2 regions of the Mycobacterium paraffinicum genome follow, and region 2 is predicted to be linked to the other one. Evidence: predicted binding sites of a transcription regulator. Region 2 holds the regulator's gene; the other holds the start of a gene.
What was found. Region 2 encodes LexA, which represses DNA repair genes until DNA is damaged. Its sites were predicted from a motif close to CGAACANNTGTTCG; they were not measured.
Positions count from the first base shown of each region.

Region 1: a site for LexA is predicted at 6,476-6,489, ahead of H7J89_RS15235 (error-prone DNA polymerase). Genes of this name have one in related genera too.

Region 1 is NZ_JACKUR010000025.1:158,043-168,969, forward strand. Features, by position in the region: gene H7J89_RS15205 (class I SAM-dependent methyltransferase) at 1-505, opposite strand, end outside; gene H7J89_RS15210 (tRNA (cytidine(34)-2'-O)-methyltransferase) at 523-993, shown strand; gene H7J89_RS15215 (YciI family protein) at 1,024-1,350, shown strand; gene H7J89_RS15220 (nitroreductase family protein) at 1,351-1,995, opposite strand; gene H7J89_RS15225 (hypothetical protein) at 2,235-2,720, shown strand; gene H7J89_RS15230 (hypothetical protein) at 2,717-3,136, shown strand; gene H7J89_RS15235 (error-prone DNA polymerase) at 3,162-6,452, opposite strand; gene H7J89_RS15240 (wax ester/triacylglycerol synthase domain-containing protein) at 6,627-7,967, shown strand; gene otsB (trehalose-phosphatase) at 8,009-9,136, shown strand; gene H7J89_RS15250 (MaoC family dehydratase) at 9,133-10,005, opposite strand; gene H7J89_RS15255 (histidine phosphatase family protein) at 10,088-10,801, shown strand; gene H7J89_RS15260 (SDR family oxidoreductase) at 10,852-10,927, shown strand, end outside.
Region 2 is NZ_JACKUR010000033.1:76,604-87,530, reverse strand. Features, by position in the region: gene H7J89_RS23025 (alpha/beta fold hydrolase) at 1-817, shown strand, start outside; gene H7J89_RS23020 (PhzF family phenazine biosynthesis protein) at 854-1,540, shown strand; gene H7J89_RS23015 (peroxynitrite isomerase) at 1,549-2,031, opposite strand; gene nrdR (transcriptional regulator NrdR) at 2,070-2,534, opposite strand; gene H7J89_RS23005 (LysM peptidoglycan-binding domain-containing protein) at 2,638-3,132, opposite strand; gene lexA (transcriptional repressor LexA) at 3,423-4,121, shown strand; gene H7J89_RS22995 (LGFP repeat-containing protein) at 4,145-6,358, opposite strand; gene H7J89_RS22990 (acyl-CoA dehydrogenase family protein) at 6,926-8,086, opposite strand; gene hflX (GTPase HflX) at 8,180-9,619, opposite strand; gene dapF (diaminopimelate epimerase) at 9,666-10,538, opposite strand; gene miaA (tRNA (adenosine(37)-N6)-dimethylallyltransferase MiaA) at 10,561-10,927, opposite strand, start outside.

The sequences.
Region 1 (10,927 bases), on a different contig from region 2:
CCGCGTCGTCGAGGAAGGCGGCGAACGCGTAATCGCGGCCGGCGCCGAAGCCGATCGCCGCCCGGCCGTCGCCCTTGAGGTGGGCGCGCAGCCGGCCCAGCACCCGCCCCCGGGTGCTCGGGGCGAGAAACGTCATGACGTTGCCGGCGGACACGATCACGTCGAACGGCTCGGCGATGCCGCGGGCGGGCAGGTCCAGTTCGGCGAGGTCGCCGACGAGCCAGCGCGGGCCGGGATGATCCTGCTCGGCCGCTTCGATGAGCGCCGGATCGACGTCGACGCCGACGACGTGGTGACCGGCGGCGGCCAGGTAACCGCCCAGCCGGCCGGGGCCGCAACCCGCGTCGAGGATCCGGGCGCCCCTTGGCGCCATCGCGTCAACGAAGCGGGCCTCGCCGGCCAGGTCGTCACCGGCGCGGGCCATGGCGCGGAACCGCTCGATGTACCACTGCGAATGTCCGGGATCGGCAGCGACTTTCTGCATCCAGATGCTCTGCTCGACCATGCGACCATTATCGCGTTGTGTTCAAGCTGATGTTCTACTCCCCGCGCATCGCCCCCAATACGGGCAACGCGATCCGGACCGCGGCGGCGACGGGCTGCGAATTGCATCTCGTCGAGCCGATGGGCTTCGACCTGTCCGAACCGAAGGTGCGGCGGGCGGGACTGGACTATCACGACCTCGCGTCGGTCACCGTTCATTCCTCACTCGAGGCCGCCTGGGAGGCGCTTGCGCCGGCCCGGGTGATCGCGTTCACCTCGCACGCGCCCACCTCGTTCGCCGACGTCCGCTACCGGGCGGGCGACGTGCTGATGTTCGGGCCCGAACCCACCGGGCTGGACGCGGCGACCCTGGCCGACGCGCACATCACCGAGCAGGTGCGGATCCCCATGCTGGCCGGCCGCCGCTCGTTGAACCTGTCCAACGCCGCGGCCGTCGCCGTGTACGAGGCCTGGCGGCAGCACGGCTATGACGGGGCGCTTAAGCGATGAGTTCCGGGCGCGGCGCGAGTCAGTAGTGACATGGCAACCTTCATCACGATCGGTTACGGCGAAGAAGCCGGATACCACCGGTTGAGCGACGACCGCAGACGGGCCGCGCATGCCCGCGACGACGAAATCAGCGCGTCCGGCGCGCTCGTCGCCCGGGCCGGAGACCCCGTGCAGGTGCGCAACCCGGACGGCGCGGGGGTGCGGATCGAGCAGGGCCCCTTCCTCCGATCGGCGATGCCGATCGCGGGGTTCGCGGTGTTGGAGGCAGACGATCTCGACGCGGCGATCGAGCGGGTGAGTCAAACGCCCTGCGCGGTCGCGCACGGAGTCGTCGAGGTGTGGCCGCTTCAGACCTGATTACCAAGCGTCCCAATGCGTGACCCGCTCGGCGGGCAACCGCTTGGCGGGGCGGAAGTCGGTGCCCTTGGTGTAGGCGATCGGGAACAATCCGCCCTGGCTGTACTTGTCGTAGGGAATGCCCAGCACGTCGGCCACCTGCTGCTCGCCGTCGCGCAGTAGGTGCAACGTCGTCCAGCACGAGCCCAGCCCGCGGGAGCGCAACGCCAGGCAGAAACTCCAGACCGCCGGGAACAGCGAGGCCCAGAACGACACCCCACCCAACGGCGACTTGTCGTCGCGGCCTTCGATGCAGGGGATCAACAACACCGGCGCCTCGTGCATGTGCTCGGCGAGGTAGGTCGCGGAATTGCGGACCTTGTCCATCCGCTCGCCGCGGGTATCCCCCTCGCCGTATTGCGGAGCAGGCGCGCTGAGGTAGCCGCGGGCGTTGGCCAGATACACGTCGCCGATCGCCTTCTTCTTCTCCGCGTCCTCGACGAACACCCATTGCCAGCCCTGCGAATTGGATCCTGTGGGGGCCTGCAGCGCCAGGTCGAGGCATTCCATCAGTACCTCGCGGCCGACCGGCTTGTCGAAGTCGAGACGTTTGCGGACCGAGCGGGTGGTGGTGAGGACTTCGTCGACGGACAAGTTGAGGGTCATGCTTTTCAGACTACCGACGCCACCATCAGGGGTGCCCTTGCGCTCGACGAATCGGGACCGATGGCCGAAGCGTCTGTGACCAACGGCCCTACGTCAGGCCCGTGATATGCGGCGATAGTCGTCCCGAACAGCAGTTTGTGCATGACACCCATGTGATGAGGGGGGCGATTTTGATGCCGGCAGGCAACCGATCCGTGGGTGCGTGCGTTCATGCGCATTGCGGGGGTTCTCGGAACCGATTGGGCGGCAACGCTACTGCGGTCGAGCGCATCGGTGTGCTCGCGCTGGTCGTGTTCATCGTGGTGGCCGTGGGGTGGGCGTCCCGGACGCCGAGCCACGCGATGCCCACCGGCGACAAAGGCCTGCCCGGGAAGTGGCTCGGAGATGCGCAGTGTTACGACGGCTCCAAGGGCACCGCGGCCCTGGAGGTCACCAGCGTCGTTTTCAACGAGTTCCACGGCAAGATGAGCTACACCCCGTGGGGCTTTTGCGAGCAGTATCACGATGAATACCTCTGGGGCACTGTGAATCCGGACGGCAGCCTGCAGGGCAATGTGTTCGCGGGAACCTACTTTTACAGCCGCACCAATGACTGGACGCTGCACTACAACTGGGACCAACAGTGGGGCGGCGTGGACAAATGGATCCACGGACGGCTGGTCAAGCAGACCGGCGAACCTATGCCAGTACCGGCGCAACCGGGTCAGCTAGCAGCCGAAGGATGAAGAAGATGAGAATGCTTGGTAGTCCGTTTATTTGGGCCGCGGCAGTGACGGTGACGCTCGCGCTCGCTACGGCATCCGGCGTGCCCGCGAGTGCCGAAGACTACCTGTATGTGCACACCGAGTCCGGAAGGACGCGGTGTTCCATCGGAACGCACGAAGTTCTATGCGTGAGCCAAACCTTGGAATTGCCAGTAGGGTTCGGCAACAACGCGGCCCAGGTGGACGACACGGGCAAGTTGCAATACCTGGGCGTTGGCATGGTCGGCGACCCTGATCGCGATATCGTGCTGCATTACGGCGAGACGTATCACCTGCAGGGCTGGACGTTGCTGCCGACGGATCATGGCACCCGGTTCACCAACGACCGCACCGGTCACGGCATGTTCGTCAGCGTTCACGGGATTTATTCGTTCTAGAGGCGCGAACGCAAGACGCCAAGGCTCACCGGAAGTCGCGGGACTTCGAGCCGACGGCCAGGGTGATGCTGCCCAGCCGCTCGGCGACGACGGTGACGGCGCCGCTGGCGTTTTGGACCTGGCCGCGCACCAGCATCGCCGGCGCCGTGTTGGCCAGCTTGCGGTGCCGCGCCCACACCGCCGGCGTACACAGCACGTTGACCATCCCGGTCTCGTCCTCGAGGTTGAGGAACGTCACCCCCTGGGCCGTGCCGGGCCGCTGCCGGTGGGTCACAGCGCCGGCGATCAGCACCCGGTCGCCGTCGGGCACGTCGAGCAGCTTCCCGGCGGGAACCACGCCCATCGCGTCCAGGTCCGCCCGCAGGAACTGCGTCGGATAGCTGTCCGGGGAGACGCCGGTGGCCCACACGTCCGCGGCGGCCAGTTCCAGCTCACTCATCCCGGGCAACGCCGGGACGTGCGACGACGAGCCCACACCGGGCAACCGGTCCGGGCGCTGGGTGGCGGCCGCCCCGGCCGCCCACAGCGCCTCGCGCCGCGACATGGAAAAGCAGCCCAGCGCCCCGGCCGTGGCCAGCGCCTCGGTCTGCGGCACGCTCAATTGCAACCGCGTGGTCAGGTCCAGCAGAGACGCGAACGCGCCGTTGGCTTTTCGCTCCTCGACCAGCCGCTCGGCGAGGTCGTCGCCGATGTGGCGCACCGCGCCGAGCCCCAGCCGGACCTGGGTCCCGCCGTTCTCGAGTGTGGCGTGCGCCAGGCTGGCGTTGACGTCCGGGCCGTGCACCGTCACGCCGTGCCTGCGCGCGTCGGCCACCAGCGACTGCGGCGAATAGAAGCCCATCGGTTGCGCGCGCAGCAGCGCCGCGCAGAACGCCGCCGGGTGGTGCAGCTTGAACCACGACGAGTAGAACACCAGCGACGCGAAGGACAGCGCGTGGCTTTCCGGGAAGCCGAAATTGGCGAAGGCCTCCAGCTTTTCGTAAGTCCGGTCGATCACCTCGTCCGGGGCGCCGTGCAGCGCGCGCATGCCGTCGTAGAACCGGCCGCGCAGCCGTCGCATGCGTTCGGTCGAACGCTTGGAACCCATCGCGCGCCGCAGCTGGTCGGCCTCGGCGGCGGAAAAGCCGGCGCAGTCGACCGCCAGCTGCATCAATTGCTCCTGAAACAGCGGCACCCCCAGCGTCTTTCGCAGCGCCGGCTCCATAGACGGGTGGTCGTAGGTGACCGGGTCGAGGCCGTTGCGCCGCCGGATGTAGGGGTGCACCGACCCGCCCTGGATGGGTCCGGGACGGATCAGCGCCACCTCCACCACCAGGTCGTAGAAGATCCGCGGCCGCAGCCGCGGCAGGGTGGCCATCTGCGCCCGCGACTCCACCTGAAACACACCGACGGAATCGGCGCGGGCCAGCATCTCGTACACCGCCGGCTCGGAGAGGTCGAGTTTGGCCAGGTCCACCTCGATCCCCTTGTGCTCGGCCACCAGGTCGATGGCGTAGTGCAGCGCCGAGAGCATGCCCAGCCCTAGCAGGTCGAACTTCACCAAACCGATTGCCGCACAGTCGTCTTTGTCCCACTGCAGGACACTGCGGTTCTCCATGCGTGCCCACTCCACCGGGCACACGTCAGCGATCGGGCGGTCACAGATCACCATGCCGCCGGAATGAATGCCCATGTGCCGCGGCAGGTTCCGGATCTGGTTCGCAAGATCGACCACCGGCTCGGGGATGCCTTCTATGTCGGGCGAGTCCGCCAGGCCGTTCCAGTGGCTGATCTGCTTGCTCCACGCGTCCTGCTGTCCCTGTGAGAAGCCGAGGGCGCGGGCCATGTCGCGCACGGCGATCCGGCCCCGGTAGGTGATGACGTTGGCGACCTGGGCGGCGTAGTCGCGGCCGTATTTGTCGTAGACGTACTGGATGACCTTTTCGCGCTCGTCCGACTCGATATCCATGTCGATGTCGGGCGGCCCGTCCCGGGCGGGCGATAGAAACCGCTCGAACAACAGCTCGTTGGCCACCGGATCCACCGCTGTGACGCCCAGGGCATAACAGACCGCGGAATTGGCCGCCGATCCCCTGCCCTGACACAGGATGTTGTTCTCCCGGCAGAACCGGGCGATGTCGTGCACCACCAGGAAGTAACCCGGAAATGTCAGCTGTGCAATGACTTTCAGTTCGTGCTCGATCTGGGAGTAGGCGCGCGGCGCGGCATCGGGGAGCCCGTAGCGGTCCCGCGCCCCTGCCATGGTCAACTGCCGCAGCCAGCTGTCCTCGGTATGTCCGGCGGGCACGTCGAACGGCGGGAGCTGCGGCGCGATCAACGCCAGCCCGAACGCGCACTGTTCGCCGAGCTCGGCGGCGGCGGTCACCGCTTCGGCCCCCCCAAAAGGCATATGCCCGAACAGCCGGGCCATCTCCTCACCGGACCGCAGGTGCGAGCCGCCCAGCGGGGCCAGCCACCCGGCGGCGGCGTCCAGGGACTGCCGCGCCCGGATCGCGCCCATCGCCATGGCCAGCCGGCGCCGCGACGGCCCCGCGAAATGCGCCCCCGTGGTGGCGACGACGCCGACGCCGAAGCGCGGTGCCAGCGCGGCCAGCGCCGCGTTGCGTTCGTCGTCGAGCGGGTGGCCGTGGTGGGCCAACTCGATGCTGACCCGGTCCGCGCCGAACCGGTCCACCAGGTCGGCCAGCGCGCGCCCTGCCGCGTCCGGGCCTTGCGACAGGGCTTGGCGAACATGGCCTTTGCGACAACCGGTCAGGATGTGCCAGTGCCCGCCGGCGGCCTCGGTCAGCGCGCCCAAGTCGTAGCGGGGCTTGCCCTTCTCCCCGCCGGCCAGGTGCGCCGCGGCCAGCTGCCGCGACAGCCGCCGGTAACCCTCCGGGCCACGGGCCAGCACCAGCAGGTGCGGGCCGGGCGGGTCCGGCGTCTCGGTGCGGGCCCCTGGCCCCAGGGACAGCTCGGCGCCGAACACGGTGCGCAGCTCGAGTTCGGCGGCCGCTTCGGCGAACCGCACCGCCCCGTACAGGCCGTCGTGGTCGGTCAGCGCCAGCGCACGCAACCCCAGCCGGGCGGCCTCCTCGACCAGCTCCTCCGGCGTGCTGGCCCCGTCGAGGAAGCTGAACGCCGAATGTGCGTGCAGCTCGGCATATGCAACGGACGAGCGGGCTGCTCGGGTGTCGTCCGGCGGCCGGTAGATTCCACGCTTGGGCGACAGGGGGGCGTCCTCCCCGGGTACCACCGGCACGCCGGCATGGCGCGGCTTGCCGTCGAGCACCCGCTCCATTTCCGCCCAGCTCGGCGGGCCATTAAACCAACCCATGCCAGCCCACAACCGCAGTCTATCGAATGTTTGTTCGAATTGCCTCCGGTCGGGACAACCGTTGTTAAACCGATCTTCAACTCCTAAACAAGGTCTTAACGCCAAGGGCCTAGCCCGGGCACACACCCGGGGCAGACACTGGTACGAGGGCAAAAATCGACCGCGGGGGCGAGCATGGCGCAGGTGAGGGCACTGGATGCGGCGTTCCTGACGGCTCAAGACCCCGACCAGCACTCCGGCCTCGCAACCGGCGCGGTGGCCATCGTCGACGGCGGCGCACCCGACTTTCAGCGCCTCAAAAGGCTTCTGGCGGAACGTATTCGGTTGATACCGCGCTGCACGCAATTGCTGCGCGCCCACCCGCTGCACCAGGAATGGGTCGACTGCCCGGAATTCGACCTCGCCCGCCACGTGCACCGAATGGCGATTCCCCGCCCGGGTGACGAAGCCGAGCTGTCCCGGGCCATCGCGCACGCCCTCGAGCGCCCCCTGGGCCCGGATCGTCCGCCGTGGGAGTGCTGGGTGATCGAGGGCCTCAAGGGCGACCGGTGGGCGATCCTGATGAAAACGCATCACCGCCTCCTGGGTGGCGACTCGCCCGCTCAGCTGCTCACCAGGCTGTGCGACGACGCCGATGTCGCTGCCTTTGCCAATGACCCTGCGGCCCAACCGGCCCCGCGGCAACCGGTCTTGCGACCGGGCTGGCCCGATGTGCTGTGGCGCGCGTCCTGGACCGCGACCGGTGCCGCCCTCGGCGCGGTGTGGCCCGTGCTGCAGGCGCACGCCCGGGTCGCCACTGCGCGGCGCTATGCCACCGTGCGTATCCCGATCGCCGACGTCGACCGCGTCTGCCGCAAGTTCGGTGTGGCCGTCAACGACGTCGCGCTGGCCGCCACCAGCGAGGGCTTCCGGACGGTGCTGCTCGGGCGCGGCGAGGAGCCACGGGCGGACTCGCTGCGTGCCCTGGTGCCGACGCCGATCCGCTCGCCGTATCTGCCGGTCGACGGCGACGACCCGGTGCAGCGCTTGCGGACCGTGCAGAGCAGGTGGAACGACAAGGAAACGGGCACTCCGCGGTCCGGGGGCATCGTCGGGTCGGTGCTCAATTCCTTGCCAGCGGTGCTGCGGGACGGCGTCATCGGGTTGCTGACGCGACTGCCGCAGCGCGCCATCGTCACGCTGGCGACCAATGTGCCCGGGCCCCGCCACCGGCTGCGCCTCATGGGCCAGACGATGGAGCGCTTGCTGCCCATCCCGCCGACCGACGTCCAGTCGAGCACCGGGGTCGCGGTGCTGAGCTACGGCGACGAACTCGTATTCGGCATCACCGCCGAGCCCGGCGCCGCGTTTGACGTCAAGCAATTGGCCGCCGGCATCGAACTGGGCATGGCGCGGCTCGTGGCGCTCAGCCAGGACTCGGTGCTGCTGTTCGGCGATCGCCGCCGCAAGCCGTCGCCGCGCGCGTTACCCGGTCGCGGCGCGTGCCCACCCGCGCCGCGGCACGCGCGGCACTGACCCACTCCCGTTCGGGCTGACCATCGTGAGAAGGTTGGCTCATGCCAGAGCCGGGATCGGTCGTCATCGACCCGCGCCGCCATGACGCGGTGCTGTTCGACGCGCTCGACCCCACCCTGGACGGGCAGCTGCGCGGGATCGGGGTCGGCACCGCGACCTTTACCGACGACCCGGTGGAAGCGGCCCGCCGGCTGCGCGTGCTTCCCGGCCGGTGCGTCGTCGTCACCGCCGACGAAGCGGGCGTCGACGCGGCGCGCGCCGGCGGATTCGCGTTGGTCATCGGTGTCGACCGAGGGAATGGCGGCGCGCTGCGGGACGCGGGCGCCGATGCGGTCGTCGCCGACCTCCGCGAGGTGACCGTGCGCACCGGGGACCGCCGGATGTCACAGCTGCCCGACGCGCTGACGGCCCTCGACGACCTGGCCGCGCGGCGACCGGCCGTCTTCTTCGACTTCGACGGCACGCTGTCCGAGATCGTCAACGATCCGGATGCGGCCATCCCGGTCGACGGCGCCACCGAGGCGCTGCGCCAGCTGGCCCACCAGTGCCCGGTCGCGGTGCTGTCCGGGCGCGATCTGGCCGACGTGACGAATCGGGTTGGCGTGCAAGGCATTTGGTATGCCGGCAGCCACGGCTTCGAGCTGACCGCACCCGACGGCACGCACCACCAGAACGACGCCGCCGCGGCGGCCATACCGGTGCTGGAGCGTGCGGCGGGCGAATTGCGGGAGCGCCTGGGCTCCATCCCGGGCGTGATGGTGGAGCACAAGCGCTTTGGGGTCGCGGTGCACTACCGCAATGCCGGCCGCGACCGCGTCGGCGAGGTGGCGGCCGCGGTGCGCGCGGCGGGCCGGCGCGACGAGCTGCGGGTGACCACCGGCCGCGAAGTCATCGAGTTGCGACCGGACCTGGACTGGGACAAGGGGAAAACGCTGCGCTGGGTGCTCGACCACCTGACCGGGACGGAGTCGAGCCCGCTCACGCCGGTCTATCTCGGCGACGACATCACCGATGAGGACGCGTTCGACGCGATCCACGACGGCGGTGTGCCCATCCTGGTGCGGCACAACGACGACGGCGATCGCGCCACCGCGGCGGAGTTCGCGCTGGACAGCCCCGCGCGTGCCAGCGAGTTCACCGCCCGGCTGGCGCGCGAGCTGTCCCGCTAGGCCTGCACGTACTCCACCGCGCCGTCGTCGAGCACCACCCGCGTGCCGACACCCTCGGCGCCGGACGCCTCGGTGCGAAACACCGCCTTGCCCGGCTCGGTGCGCCAGATCAGCGTGGTCAGCGTCTCGCCGGGAAACACCGGCGAGGTGAATCGCGCCGCAATCGAGGTGATGTTGGCCGCGACCCCGCCCCCCAGCTCGGCGAGCAGCGCGCGACCCGTCACCCCGTAGCTGCACAGCCCGTGCAGGATCGGCTTGGGGAAGCCGGCCATCTCGCGAGCGAACCACGGGTCGCTGTGCAGGGGGTTGCGGTCACCGGAGAGCCGGTAGATCAGCGCCTGGTCCTCCCGGGTGGGCAGCGCGACCCGCGCGTCGGGCTCGCGGTCGGGGATCTCCGGGGCCACCGGCCGCTGACCCGGCATGCCGCCGAACCCGCCCTCACCCCGGATCACCAGGGTGGTGAGCGTCTCGGCGATCAGCTTCTCCGAGCCGGGGTCCGTGCCCCGGCCGCGCAACACCAGGATCGCGTTCTTGCCCTCGCCCTTGTCCTGGATGTCGGCGACCTCGGTGACCACCGACAGCTTCCCCGCGGGTGGCAGCGGCGCGTGCAGCCGGATTTCCTGCGAGCCGTGTAACAGCATGGCCCAGTTGAAAGTTCCGACCTTGCCGGCCGCCCCGAACGCCGGGCAGCAGATCACCGCGTACGTGGGCAGCACCTGCTGGTCGATGCCGTGGCTGTTCTCGGTGGTGAACGACAGGTCGTCGAGGCCGGCGCCGACCCCGAGGGCGTACAGCAGGGTGTCCCGGTCGGTCCATTCGAACAGCATCGGTTCGGTCACCGCGCCGACAGCACTCGGGTCAATCGCCATCTGAGTCTCCTTCGCCAGTATTTCTCCACCTAACCATCGCAAACCCTTCCCACCGATGCCGTCGGCAGGGCAGGCTATCGACATGCCGAAGCGCAGCTTGGTCCGGAATGTCTCGAAGGCGGTCGCGGCGTTCACCGCGGTCCTCATTGTCGGTGCCTGCGGCGGATCGCCCCAGGCGCGCAGCATCACGGTGACGTTCATCCGGCACGCCCAGTCCGAATCCAACGCCAGCGGGATCATCGACACCTCGGTGCCGGGCCCCGGCCTGACGCCCGAGGGTCAGGGGCAGGCCCAACAGATCGCCCACCAAGCGGGCCGCAAGGACTACGACGGCATCTACGCCTCCACCATGGTCAGAACTCAGCAGACCGCAGCGCCGCTGGCCTCCGAGCTGGGCAAGCAGGTCGAGGTGCTGCAAGGCATCCAGGAGATCAACGCCGGCTGGTTCGACGGCAAACCGATCGCGCAGGAGAACGCGACCTACCTGTTGGCGCCGGCGGACTGGCTCAGGGGCGACATGCAAGACAGCATCCCGGGGTCGGTCAGCGGCAAGCAGTTCAACGACGGGTTCACCGCGGCCATCCAGAAGGTCTACAACAGTGGCCAGCACAATCCGGTGGTGTTCTCGCACAAATTCGCCATCGAGTACTGGACGCTGATGAATACGAAGAACGCCAAGGACACGTTGCTGACCAGCCACCCGCTGCCCAACACCGGGCGCGTGGTGATCACCGGGAACCCGATGACCGGCTGGACCCTGGTGGAGTGGGACGGCATCCGGGACTTCCACAGCTGATACCGGTTGACCGGTTGACGTGGGTGGTCACCAGCCGCCACGATGGCTCCATGCGTTATGTCGTTACCGGCGGTACCGGGTTTATTGGTCGCCGCGTCGTCGACCGCCTGCTGGAAACGCGGCCCG
Region 2 (10,927 bases):
CCTGTTGGGCCACGGGCGATCCGACAAGCCACGCGCCGATTATTCGGTCGCCGCCTACGCCAACGGGATGCGCGACCTGCTCAGCGTGCTCGACATCGAGCGGGTCACGGTTGTCGGCCATTCGCTGGGCGGCGGCGTGGCCATGCAATTCGCCTACCAGTTCCCGCATTTGGTCGACCGGCTGATCCTGGTCGCGGCCGGCGGCGTCACCAAGGACGTCAATGTCGCCTTCCGGTTGGCCTCGTTGCCGATGGGCAGCGAGGCCCTGGCCTTGCTCCGGCTTCCCCTGGTGTTGCCGGCGGTGCAGCTGGCGGGACGGATCGCGGGTCTGGCGATCGGATCGACCGGCCTGGGCCGCGACCTGCCCAACGTCCTGCGGATCCTCGACGACCTGCCGGAGCCGACGGCGTCGGCGGCGTTCAGCCGGACCCTGCGGGCGGTGGTGGACTGGCGCGGGCAGATCGTCACCATGCTCGATCGGTGCTATTTGACCGAAGCCATCCCGGTGCAGATCGTCTGGGGCACCAAGGATGTGGTCGTCCCGGTTCGTCATGCGTGGATGGCGCACGCCGCGATGCCCGGCTCCCGCCTGGAGATCTTCCAGGGCTCCGGTCACTTCCCCTTCCACGACGACCCCGCTCGCTTCATCGACGTGGTCGAACGCTTCGTCGACACCACCGCGCCGGCTGAATACGATCAGGCCGCCCTGCGTGAGCTGCTCCGCAGCGGCGGCGGCGAGAAGGCCGTGACCGGCCCCGCCCCCACCCGCGTCGCCGTGCTGAACGCCATGGGATCCGACGAACGCAGCGCCACCTGACCCCCGCGGCCGCGCCCGGGGCCGTACAGTCGGGCCATGGGTATCGACGTCACCGTGCTGCGGGTGTTCAGCGATCCGGAGGGGAATTTCGGCAATCCGCTCGGTGTCGTGGATGCCGCCCAGGTCGAGCCCGCCGCTCGGCAACGGCTCGCAACTCAATTGGGCTATAGCGAAACGGTTTTCGTCGACGTTCCGGCTGCCGGATCAACGACGGCGCACGCCACCATTTACACCCCGCTGATCCAGATTGCGTTCGCCGGACACCCGACCGTCGGCGCGGCGTGGTGGCTGCGTGAGAACGGAACGCCGATCAACACCCTGCAGGTGACGGCCGGCATCGTGCAGGTGAGCTATGGGGCGGAAAGCGCGGGCATCAGCGCACGTTCGGACTGGGCTCCCGAGGTCGCCCTGCACGAATTCGATTCAGCCGACGACCTTCTCGCCGCCGACCCGGGAGATTTTTCCGACGACACGGCGCATTACCTGTGGGCGTGGACCGACAGGGCCGCCGGATCGGTACGCGCCCGCGTGTTTGCCGCCAACCTCGGTGTGCCGGAAGACGAGGCGACCGGCTCGGCAGCGATGCGAATCACCGACTACCTCAGCCGCGACCTACACATCACCCAGGGCAAGGGATCGGTCATCGAGACGACGTGGAACGCCGAGGGCTGGGTGGGGGTGGCCGGGCGCGTCGTCAATGACGGTGTGACGCACCTGAACTGACGATTGGCTCAGCGCTGCCGGTGCAGCACCGCGGCGAGGTGGTGCTGTAAGGGCTGCCCGACGGCGCCCATCTGCACCGAATACGACAGCTCGTCGCCGTCGATGTGGAAGGAACGGCCGAGCGCGGTCACCTCTTTGGCGGTCGGGGTCAGCCCGACGTCCGTTGTGGACAGCGCGATTTCGATCTGGCCGCCGGCGGCCGAATACGTGCCGACCTCGATTTCGGTGATGCCGCTCGGGTGCGCCAGCACCAGCTCGACGTGACCGGGCCGCGGCACGCGCAGGTATCCGGTCTCGGCGTGCAACGGCTTGCCGTCGGGCGCCTTGGTCTTTTGCGCGTAGGCCAGAAATGGCTTACCGACGTGGGAGAAGACCACTTCTTCGAGGTAGTCGAAGGGCTGGATCGTCGGGTACTCGCCCGCGCCCTGGCCAGCCCAGGTTCCCAGGAGTGGTGCCAGTGCCTCGAGATCGGGATGCAAGTCGGTGGGCATGAAACCGAGCCTAGGCCCGGGCGGCTCGGGCCGGTCCGTCAGCTCGGTGTTGTCACCTGGCGGTGTTCGCGCAGCGCCTGGATCTCGCGTTCGAAATCGTCCGCGGACTCAAACGAGCGATATACCGACGCGAACCGCAGGTACGCCACTTCGTCGAGGTCGCGCAGCGGGCCGAGGATGGCCAGCCCGACCTCGTGGCTCGCGACCTCCGGGGAACCCGCGGCGCGCACGGTGTCCTCGACCTGCTGAGCCAGCAGGTTCAGCGCGTCGTCGTCCACCTGGCGGCCCTGGCAGGCCCGGCGGACACCGCTGATCACCTTCTCCCTGCTGAAAGGTTCGGTGACCCCGCTGCGCTTGACCACCGCGAGAACCGCGGTCTCGACTGTCGTGAAACGCCGCCCGCACTCGGGGCAGGATCGGCGGCGCCGGATGGCCTGCCCTTCATCGGTTTCCCTCGAGTCGATCACCCGGGAATCGGGATGCCGGCAGAACGGGCAATGCATGGCCGCTCCTTCGCCGCGCCGACAAACACCAGGTACCGCAGCACGAGCGTACCCGTGCGCTCACCTGCGCGGCGAATGCAGCCGGCCGCCGCGAGGGCGGTGATCAGCCGACCGGGGCGATCAGCGTTTGGCCCGCCACCAGCGTCGGTGAGTTCATGTCGTTGAGTTCGCGGATCCGGTCGGCAACCTGGCGCGCCGGCGCGTCGGGCGCCACCCGGTGAGCGACGTCTTGCAGCGACTCCCCCGCCTCGACGCGGACCACGGCCAATCGGTCGGGTACGTGAGCAGCCGAACTCCCGGCGTCGCCGTTGAGCACCTGACCGACGTTCCCGACGAGACCCAGCCACAGCGTGATCGCCCCGGCCGCCAACGCCAACCAGACTGTGGTCGCCACCGTGACGGGACGCTTGCGATGCGGCGCGGCGGACATCGCGACGCCGGTGCCGTAATAACGCGTCGGCGCGCCCGCCGGCCTCGACGGACCGGGCCGGCGGGAACGGGCCAGCCCGTCCCGGCCGTAACGAAGCCCCTGGAGCGGTCCGTTGACCGGACGCCGAGGGCTGCTGGTACGCGGCGCCAGCGTGTGGATGGTTGTCATCTGCGTTCCTCCGGTCAACTTGATTCGCTCAGCTGTTCGACTGTATCGCTCGTGTGTTCGAAATCCGAACATGTGAGCGAAGCGTGTCGCACGAGTCGAACGCTAGACCACGCCACCGACAAGTCCGTGGTCGCCAGAGCTGACATGCGGCTGAAATACCCGATCTGCCGAAGAGTTACACCTTTGTGATTAACGACTTCGGCGGGTGATTTATGCCGATGCGACGACCCGCGACACGCTAGTCGAACACATGTTTGATTCTCGGCCGCGGTGGGGTTACATTCAGTGCCATGAGCGACAGCAACGACACTTCATCGGCCCGCGCGGACGGTCGGCTGCACGCCGTGGATTCATCGCTGACCGAACGGCAACGCACGATTCTGAACGTCATTCGCGCGTCGGTCACCAGTCGCGGTTACCCGCCGAGCATCCGGGAGATCGGCGACGCCGTCGGCCTGACGTCGACCTCGTCGGTGGCTCATCAGCTGCGCACCCTGGAGCGCAAGGGATACCTGCGTCGCGACCCGAACCGCCCGCGGGCGGTCGACGTCCGCGGCGCCGATGACGAGGTGGCGGCCCGCACCACCGACGTCGCCGGCTCGGACGCCCTGCCGGAGCCGACGTTCGTTCCGGTTCTGGGGCGCATCGCGGCCGGTGGCCCCATCCTCGCCGAGGAGGCGGTCGAGGATGTCTTCCCGCTGCCGCGCGAGCTGGTCGGCGAGGGCACGCTCTTCCTGCTCAAGGTCGTCGGCGACTCCATGATCGAGGCGGCGATCTGCGACGGCGACTGGGTGGTGGTGCGCCAGCAGAACGTCGCCGACAACGGCGACATCGTCGCGGCCATGCTCGACGGGGAGGCCACCGTGAAGACGTTCAAGCGCGCCGGCGGTCAGGTATGGCTGATGCCGCACAACCCCGCGTTCGATCCCATTCCCGGCAATGACGCGACCGTGCTCGGCAAGGTCGTCACGGTGATCCGCAAGGTCTAGCCCGTCGCGGACTTCCGGCCGGCTCAGTCCGCCTTGACGAAGCCGTTGGCCTGCGCCACTTCTTCGCTGGACAACCAGATTTCGGCGAGGGTGTCGTGGTAAAGCTCGCTGCCCGGTGTGTAGTACAGCCCGAAGCGGGCGCTCGCCTTGATCGGGTATCCGTCGGGCACCTGATAGGGATCGTCGAGCGGTAGGTGGATCGTCGGGCGCCCGGCCGGGCCGGCCCCTACGGCGGTGTCCTCGTCATCCGTGGCCGCGTGCCGCCCGCTGCGCTGCTCGGATGCGGCGGCGGCCGCCGCCGCCGCGACGGCTTCCGGGGCGGCAACTTCTGGCGCGGGGGGTTCGGCGACGTCCGCCGGGACGTGCGGGACCGCAACATCCGGATACTCGCCCTCGGGAGCGGCGACGTCGGGGCCACCGGTGCCGAACTCGGGGGCCGGGGGCGTTGGCGCTTCGGCGACGTCGAGGTATTCGGCCTCCACATAGTCATCGTCCGCGCGGGCGGCGTCCGCGTAGGCGGACTCCCGCTCGTCGTCGGCGTACTCGACCTCGGCGTAATCCTCGTCCGCGTAATCCCCGTCGGCGTAATCCCCGTCGGCGTAATCGGATTCGGCGTATTCAGTCTCCGTCTCGGGGTAGCCGGCCTCCGACAGCGCCGCCGGCGAGACCGCGGAGAAGGAGTCGGTGTCCACCGCGTCGGGGTCCTGCTCGAATGAATCCTCTTCGTCGCCGCCGCGCCGCCAGCTGACCCGGCCGGCCGCCTCCGGCGCTTCCGGCTGACGCGCGAAATGCTCGGTGGTGACGTCGTCGCGTTCCCACTGCCGCTCGGTGCCGGCGTCGTAACCGGCATCGAGGTCGCGGGCAGGCTCGTAGCCGGCGTCCTCGCGTATGACGCGACGCCGACGCCAACCGATCGCGAGCAACCCCGCCAAGACGATCAGCACCAGCACCGGGATGGCGGCCAGCAGCCACCACCACTGCCACGTGAACTTCTTGGCGTGGGCGGGCATCGCCGAGTTGCTCGGCTGGTTCTGGCCCGACACCTGCAGGCCGGACAGCAGCGGCGCAAGGTTGGCGGGATCCGTGCTGAACGTGTTCTTCGCCCGGTTCCACGAGATCTTGCCGCCGGCGAACTGCTGGGAGACGACGTCGCCGTCGACGGACTGGTCGCCGACGGGCGCGCCCAGCTTGCCGCTCGGTCCGCGGAGCTTGTCCCACGCCGCCTTCATGGCGCCGCGCACCACGAACGCGCCGCGCTCCGACGTCCAGAAGATCACCGGTTTGTCGGCACCGGAGAACGTGACCATGCGGCTGGACGGGATGCCGCCGTCGGATTCGTTGGCGGTGGGGAAACCCAGGTCGCTGCCGGCGGGTCCGCCAAGCGACTCGTACTTGGCCAGGATGTTGGTCTCGACGGCGTTCGCGCCGGTGGCGGGGCTGAAATAGACCTTGCCGTTGGCGAAGTCCTGGACGATTCCGTCGCCGCCGATCGGATATTGCGTCCCCTTCTTCACCCCCAACGGCCCATTGGGCCCACCGGCCGCGCGCCAGGCCATGTTGATGGCCGCGGTGGGATCGATCGCCACCTGCAGGCCCTTCAACTGGTCGGCCAGTGCGGGCGGCTCGGTGGAGAACTGTTTCGTCTGCCTGTTCCACGAGACCTGGCCGCCGCTGAACTTCTGGGCGGACACCTCGCCGTTGTAGGTTTCGTCGCCGACCGGGACGCCGAGGACGCCGCCCGAACTGCCCAGTTTGTCCCAGGCGGCGTTGATCGCGCCGCGCACCACGAACGCGCCGTGGTCGGGCGTCCAGAAGATCACCGGCTTGTCGCTGGCCGAGAAGGTGGCCACCCGGCTGTCGGGGCCCGCGAGGCCGGGCACTTCGTTGATGGCGGGAAAGCCCAGATCGCTGCCCGCGGGCCCGCCCAGCATCTCGTATTTGTCCAGGATCGGCCCGTAGACGAACTTGGCGCCGGTCGCCGGGGTGAAGAACATCTTGCCGCCATCGAAGTCCAGCGCGAAACCATCCCCGGCGGGATACACATCGCCCTTCCGGGCGCCCAGGGGTGAACCGTCGCCGCCGGCCTTCTCCCAGGCCGCCATCATGGCGGCCTCGGCGTCGCCGATGGGAGACGCCGCTGCCGGCGGCGCCAGCAAGGCGACGGCTATCGCCGTGGCGGTCAAGGTGACCAGCGCGCTCCCGACCAGCCTGCGCATGTGACCTCTCTGCCCGTTCACCAAGCCTCCCAGCCGACGGCCATGCCCCTGTCAGTGGCTAGGCCCGTGCCTGCACAGCCGGCAGGCGGGCCGTAGTCCGACCGCGGGGAAACGACCCCGTTCCGATCCGCATTATCGCCGGGCGCGCATAACTTTGCTCCCGCGAACGAAAAATGCGAAGTCAAATCACGAATATTACAAAAACGGATACCACGCTGATGTCGAAATGATGCATAGGCACGCTCAAATCGCGACGGGCCGCGGCAACGGTCGCGCGGCCTATGGATATTCGAGCCCCACCCCGAACCCGACGCCCGCTTGCGCAATAGCGCACGGCTGCCGTCGCGCGCAGCGATTCCGCGGTCGCGGATGTTGCCGGGCCTACCGGGGTCGTCAGCGGCGTCGCGCTTTTCGGCTCGAGCCATTACGCGGGCGACGCACCCCGGACACATGCGCCGACGGTACGTGAAGCCATTAACTCTTCAGCGATCTACCCGAAAAATCGCCCCGCGCGCCGGGCATTGACGAGGTTTGCCGTCAGTGTGCGAATTCGCCGGCCCGATGGCGTTGTCGACCAACGTGTTAGCGCTAGACCCCGAGGCTGCGCCCGATGATCTCTTTCATGATCTCGGTCGTTCCGCCGTAGATGGTCTGCACCCGCGCGTCCAAATAGGCACGGGCGACCGGGTATTCGCGCATGTAGCCGTAGCCGCCGTGCAACTGCAGGCAACGGTCGATCAGGTGCACCTGCTTTTCGGTGGAGTACCACTTGGCCATCGCCGCCTGCTCCGCCGTCAGCTTCTTGTCCAGGTGCAGCCGGATGAACTCGTCGACCATCATGCGCACCACCGTCGCCTCGGTCGCCAGCTCGGCGAGCACGAAGCGGCTGTTCTGGAAGCTGCCGATCGGCTTGTTAAACGCCTTGCGTTCCTTGGTGTATTGCAGGGTTTCTTCCAGCACCTGCTCCATTGCCGCGGCCGCCATGATGGCGATCGAAATCCGTTCCTGCGGCAGGTTCTGCATCAGGTAGATGAATCCCATGCCCTCCTGCCCCAGCAGGTTTTCGGCGGGCACCTTGACATCGGTGAACGACAACTCGGCGGTGTCCTGCGCGTCCAGCCCGATCTTGTTCAAGTGCCGGCCGCGTTCGAAACCCTCCATGCCGCGTTCGACGACGAGCAACGAAAAGCCCTGCGCCCCTTTGTCGGGATCGGTCTGCGCGACCACGATCACCAGGTCGGCGTTGATTCCGTTGGTGATGAACGTCTTTGCGCCGTTGAGCACGTAGTGGTCACCCTGCTTGACCGCGCGGGTCTTGATGCCCTGCAGGTCGCTGCCGGTTCCCGGCTCGGTCATCGCGATCGCCGTGATGATCTCGCCGGTGCAGAACTTCGGCAGCCAGCGTTGCTTCTGCTCTTCGGTGGCCAGGGCCAGCAGGTACGGCGCCACGATGTCGTTGTGCAGGCCGAAGCCGATCCCGCTGTAGCGACCGGCGGTGGTCTCCTCGGTGATGATCGTGTTGTACCGGAAGTCGGGGTTGCCCCCGCCGCCGTACTCCTCGGGCACCGCCATGCCGAGGAAGCCCTGCTTGCCGGCCTCGAGCCACACGCCGCGGTCGACGATCTTCGCCTTCTCCCATTCGTCGTGATGGGGCGCGACGTGGCGATCGAGGAAGGCCCGGTAGGACTCGCGGAACAGGTCGTGCTCCGCCTCGAAAAGAGAGCGCTGGTACTTGACGGCACTGCCCATGTGGATGACCTCCGGCGACTGGAAACTCTGTCGCCCAACATATACCAACCAGACGGTTGGTAGGCGGCCGGCGGGGTCCGGTCGCCGGGCAGATCAGCGTGTCGAGAACTCCTGTAGGCGGCCGGCAAGCGCCACCGGTACGCGGGCCTTGATCCGGGTGCCGTCGGAGTTGTGCTCCTCCTGCTGCACGCGACCGTCGGCGTGCAGCCGGGCCACCAGGTCACCGCGGTGGTAGGGAATCACCACGTCCACTGCGGTATCGGCAGGAACCGCCAGCTCGCCCATCCGGCGCCGGAGCGCGTCGATGCCCTCGCCGGTCCTGGCCGAGACGAAGACCGCGCCGGGCAGCGCGTGACGAAGCTTGGCCAGGGTCAGGCCACTCGCGGCATCGACCTTGTTGACCACCAACAGCTCCGGGGGTGGGTCGCCGTTATGGTCGGCGACGACGTCGGAGATCACCGCGCGAACCGCGTTGATCTGGGCCAGCGGGTTGGCGTCGGAGCCGTCGACCACATGCAGCAACAGGTCGGCGTCGACGACCTCCTCCAGCGTGGAACGGAACGCCTCGACCAGTTGGGTGGGCAGGTGCCGGACGAACCCGACGGTGTCGGTGATCGTGTAAGCGCGGGCCCCCTTGGAATCGGGGCCGAACTCGGCGCGCCGCGTGGTGGGTTCCAGCGTGGCGAACAACGCGTCCTGCACCAGCACCCCCGCGCCGGTCAGCGCGTTGAGCAGGCTGGACTTGCCGGCGTTGGTGTAGCCGACGATGGCGATCGATGGCATGTCGCTGTGCAGGCGGCGGCTGCGCTGGGTGTCGCGGACCTGTTTCATGTCCTTGATCTCGCGGCGCAGCTTGGCCATTCGTTCACGGATGCGGCGGCGGTCGGTCTCGATCTTGGTTTCACCGGGACCGCGCAGGCCCACGCCTCCCCCGCTGCCGCCGGCGCGGCCACCGGCCTGCCGGGACATCGATTCACCCCAGCCGCGCAGCCGCGGCAGCATGTACTCCATCTGGGCCAGCGAGACCTGCGCCTTGCCCTCCCGGCTGGTGGCGTGCTGGGCGAAGATGTCCAAAATCAGCGCGGTGCGGTCGATGACCTTGACCTTCACCGCCTTCTCCAGCGCGGTCAGCTGCGCCGGGGACAGTTCGCCGTCGCAGATCACCGTGTCGGCGCCGGTGGCCAGCACCACTTCGCGTAGCTCCTGGGCCTTGCCCGAGCCGATGTAGGTCGACGGGTCGGGCTTGTCGCGGCGCTGGATGAGCCCTTCGAGCACCTGGGAACCGGCGGTCTCGGCCAGGGCGGCCAACTCGGCCATGCTGGCCTCGCTGTCGGCGGCGGTGCCGTCGGTCCACACGCCGACCAGGACGACGCGTTCCAGCCGGAGCTGGCGGTACTCGACTTCGGATACGTCGGCGAGTTCGGTGGATAGTCCGGCGACGCGGCGCAGCGCCGACCGTTCTTCCAGGGCGAGTTCGCCGGTGCTTGGCTCCGCAACTGCGGGAGCGTAATTGGGAGATTCAGGATGTGTCATAGGCAATACAACATGATGCACGGCGAATCGGCGTCGTGCACCCGAATTAACGCTGCTGCGCGTTCCACCATTCCCCGCTCAGCTGCCCCTGCGCCACCAGTACCGAGGGCCCTCTCAAGTAGCTGGTGGCATCGGTGATGGTGACGACGACGTCGCCGCCCGGCACCCGCACCGTGAGGGTGCCGGTATCCGCCCCGCCGGCGGCCAGTGCGGCCACCGTGGCCGCGACCGTGCCGGTGCCGCACGAGCGGGTCTCACCCACGCCCCGCTCGTGCACCCGCATCCGCACCGCGCCGCCGGCCGGTGCCGTGAGAACTTCGATGTTGACCCCCTCCGGGAACTGGGCGTGGTCGTAGCTGACCGGCGCCGCGACGTCCAGCCTGGTCAGCTCCTCGGCGGTCAGGTCGGGATCCACACACGCCAGGTGGGGATTGCCCACGTCGACCGCCACACCGGAAAACCGGCGCCCGCCGACCGTCGCCTCGCCCGGGCCCAGCGTGTTGGCCTTGCCCATGTCGACGGTGACGTCGGCATAGGTCGCATCGACGCGGTGCACGGTGACCGGCCGCGGGCCGGCCAGCGACCCGATCACGAACTCGTCCCGGGACTCCATCCCGCTGGCCCGCAGGTAGTGCGCGAACACCCGGACGCCGTTGCCGCACATCTGGGCGACGGAGCCGTCGGCGTTGCGGTAGTCCATGTACCAGTCGGCCGAGTCCACGCCGTCGGGCAGCCGGTCGAGCACGCCGGCCGAGTGGGCGGCACCGGCGGTGGTCACCCGCAGCACCCCGTCGGCGCCCAGCCCGCGCCGCCGGTCGCACAGGGCGGCCACCCGGGCCGCGGTGAGTGTGAGCGCCGCGTCGACATCGGGCAACAACACGAAGTCGTTCTCCGTGCCGTGGCCCTTGGCGAAGATCATGGGCGCCGCGCGATTCACCTGCTCAGGATACGTGGCGCCAGGCTCGCAGGGCTTCGTCGACGAGTCGCGCGCTATCCGCGGCGTCCAGCCAGTGGACCCGGTGGTCGCGGCGGAACCATGACCGCTGCCGTCGCACATAGCGTCGGGTGCCCACGTAGGTCTGTTCCCGCGCGTCGCGCAGTCGATCCGCGCCGCCCCCGGCGTCGAGCGCCTCGATCACCTGGGCGTAGCCCAGGGCGCGCGACGCGGTGACCCCGTCGCGCAGGCCCGCGCCGAGCAGCGCGCCCACCTCGCCGACCAGGCCCTGGTCGAACATGGCGTCGGTGCGGCGGGCCAACCGCTCGTCCAGAATCGTTGTCTCGCAATCCAGTCCGACGATGGCGGTGTCC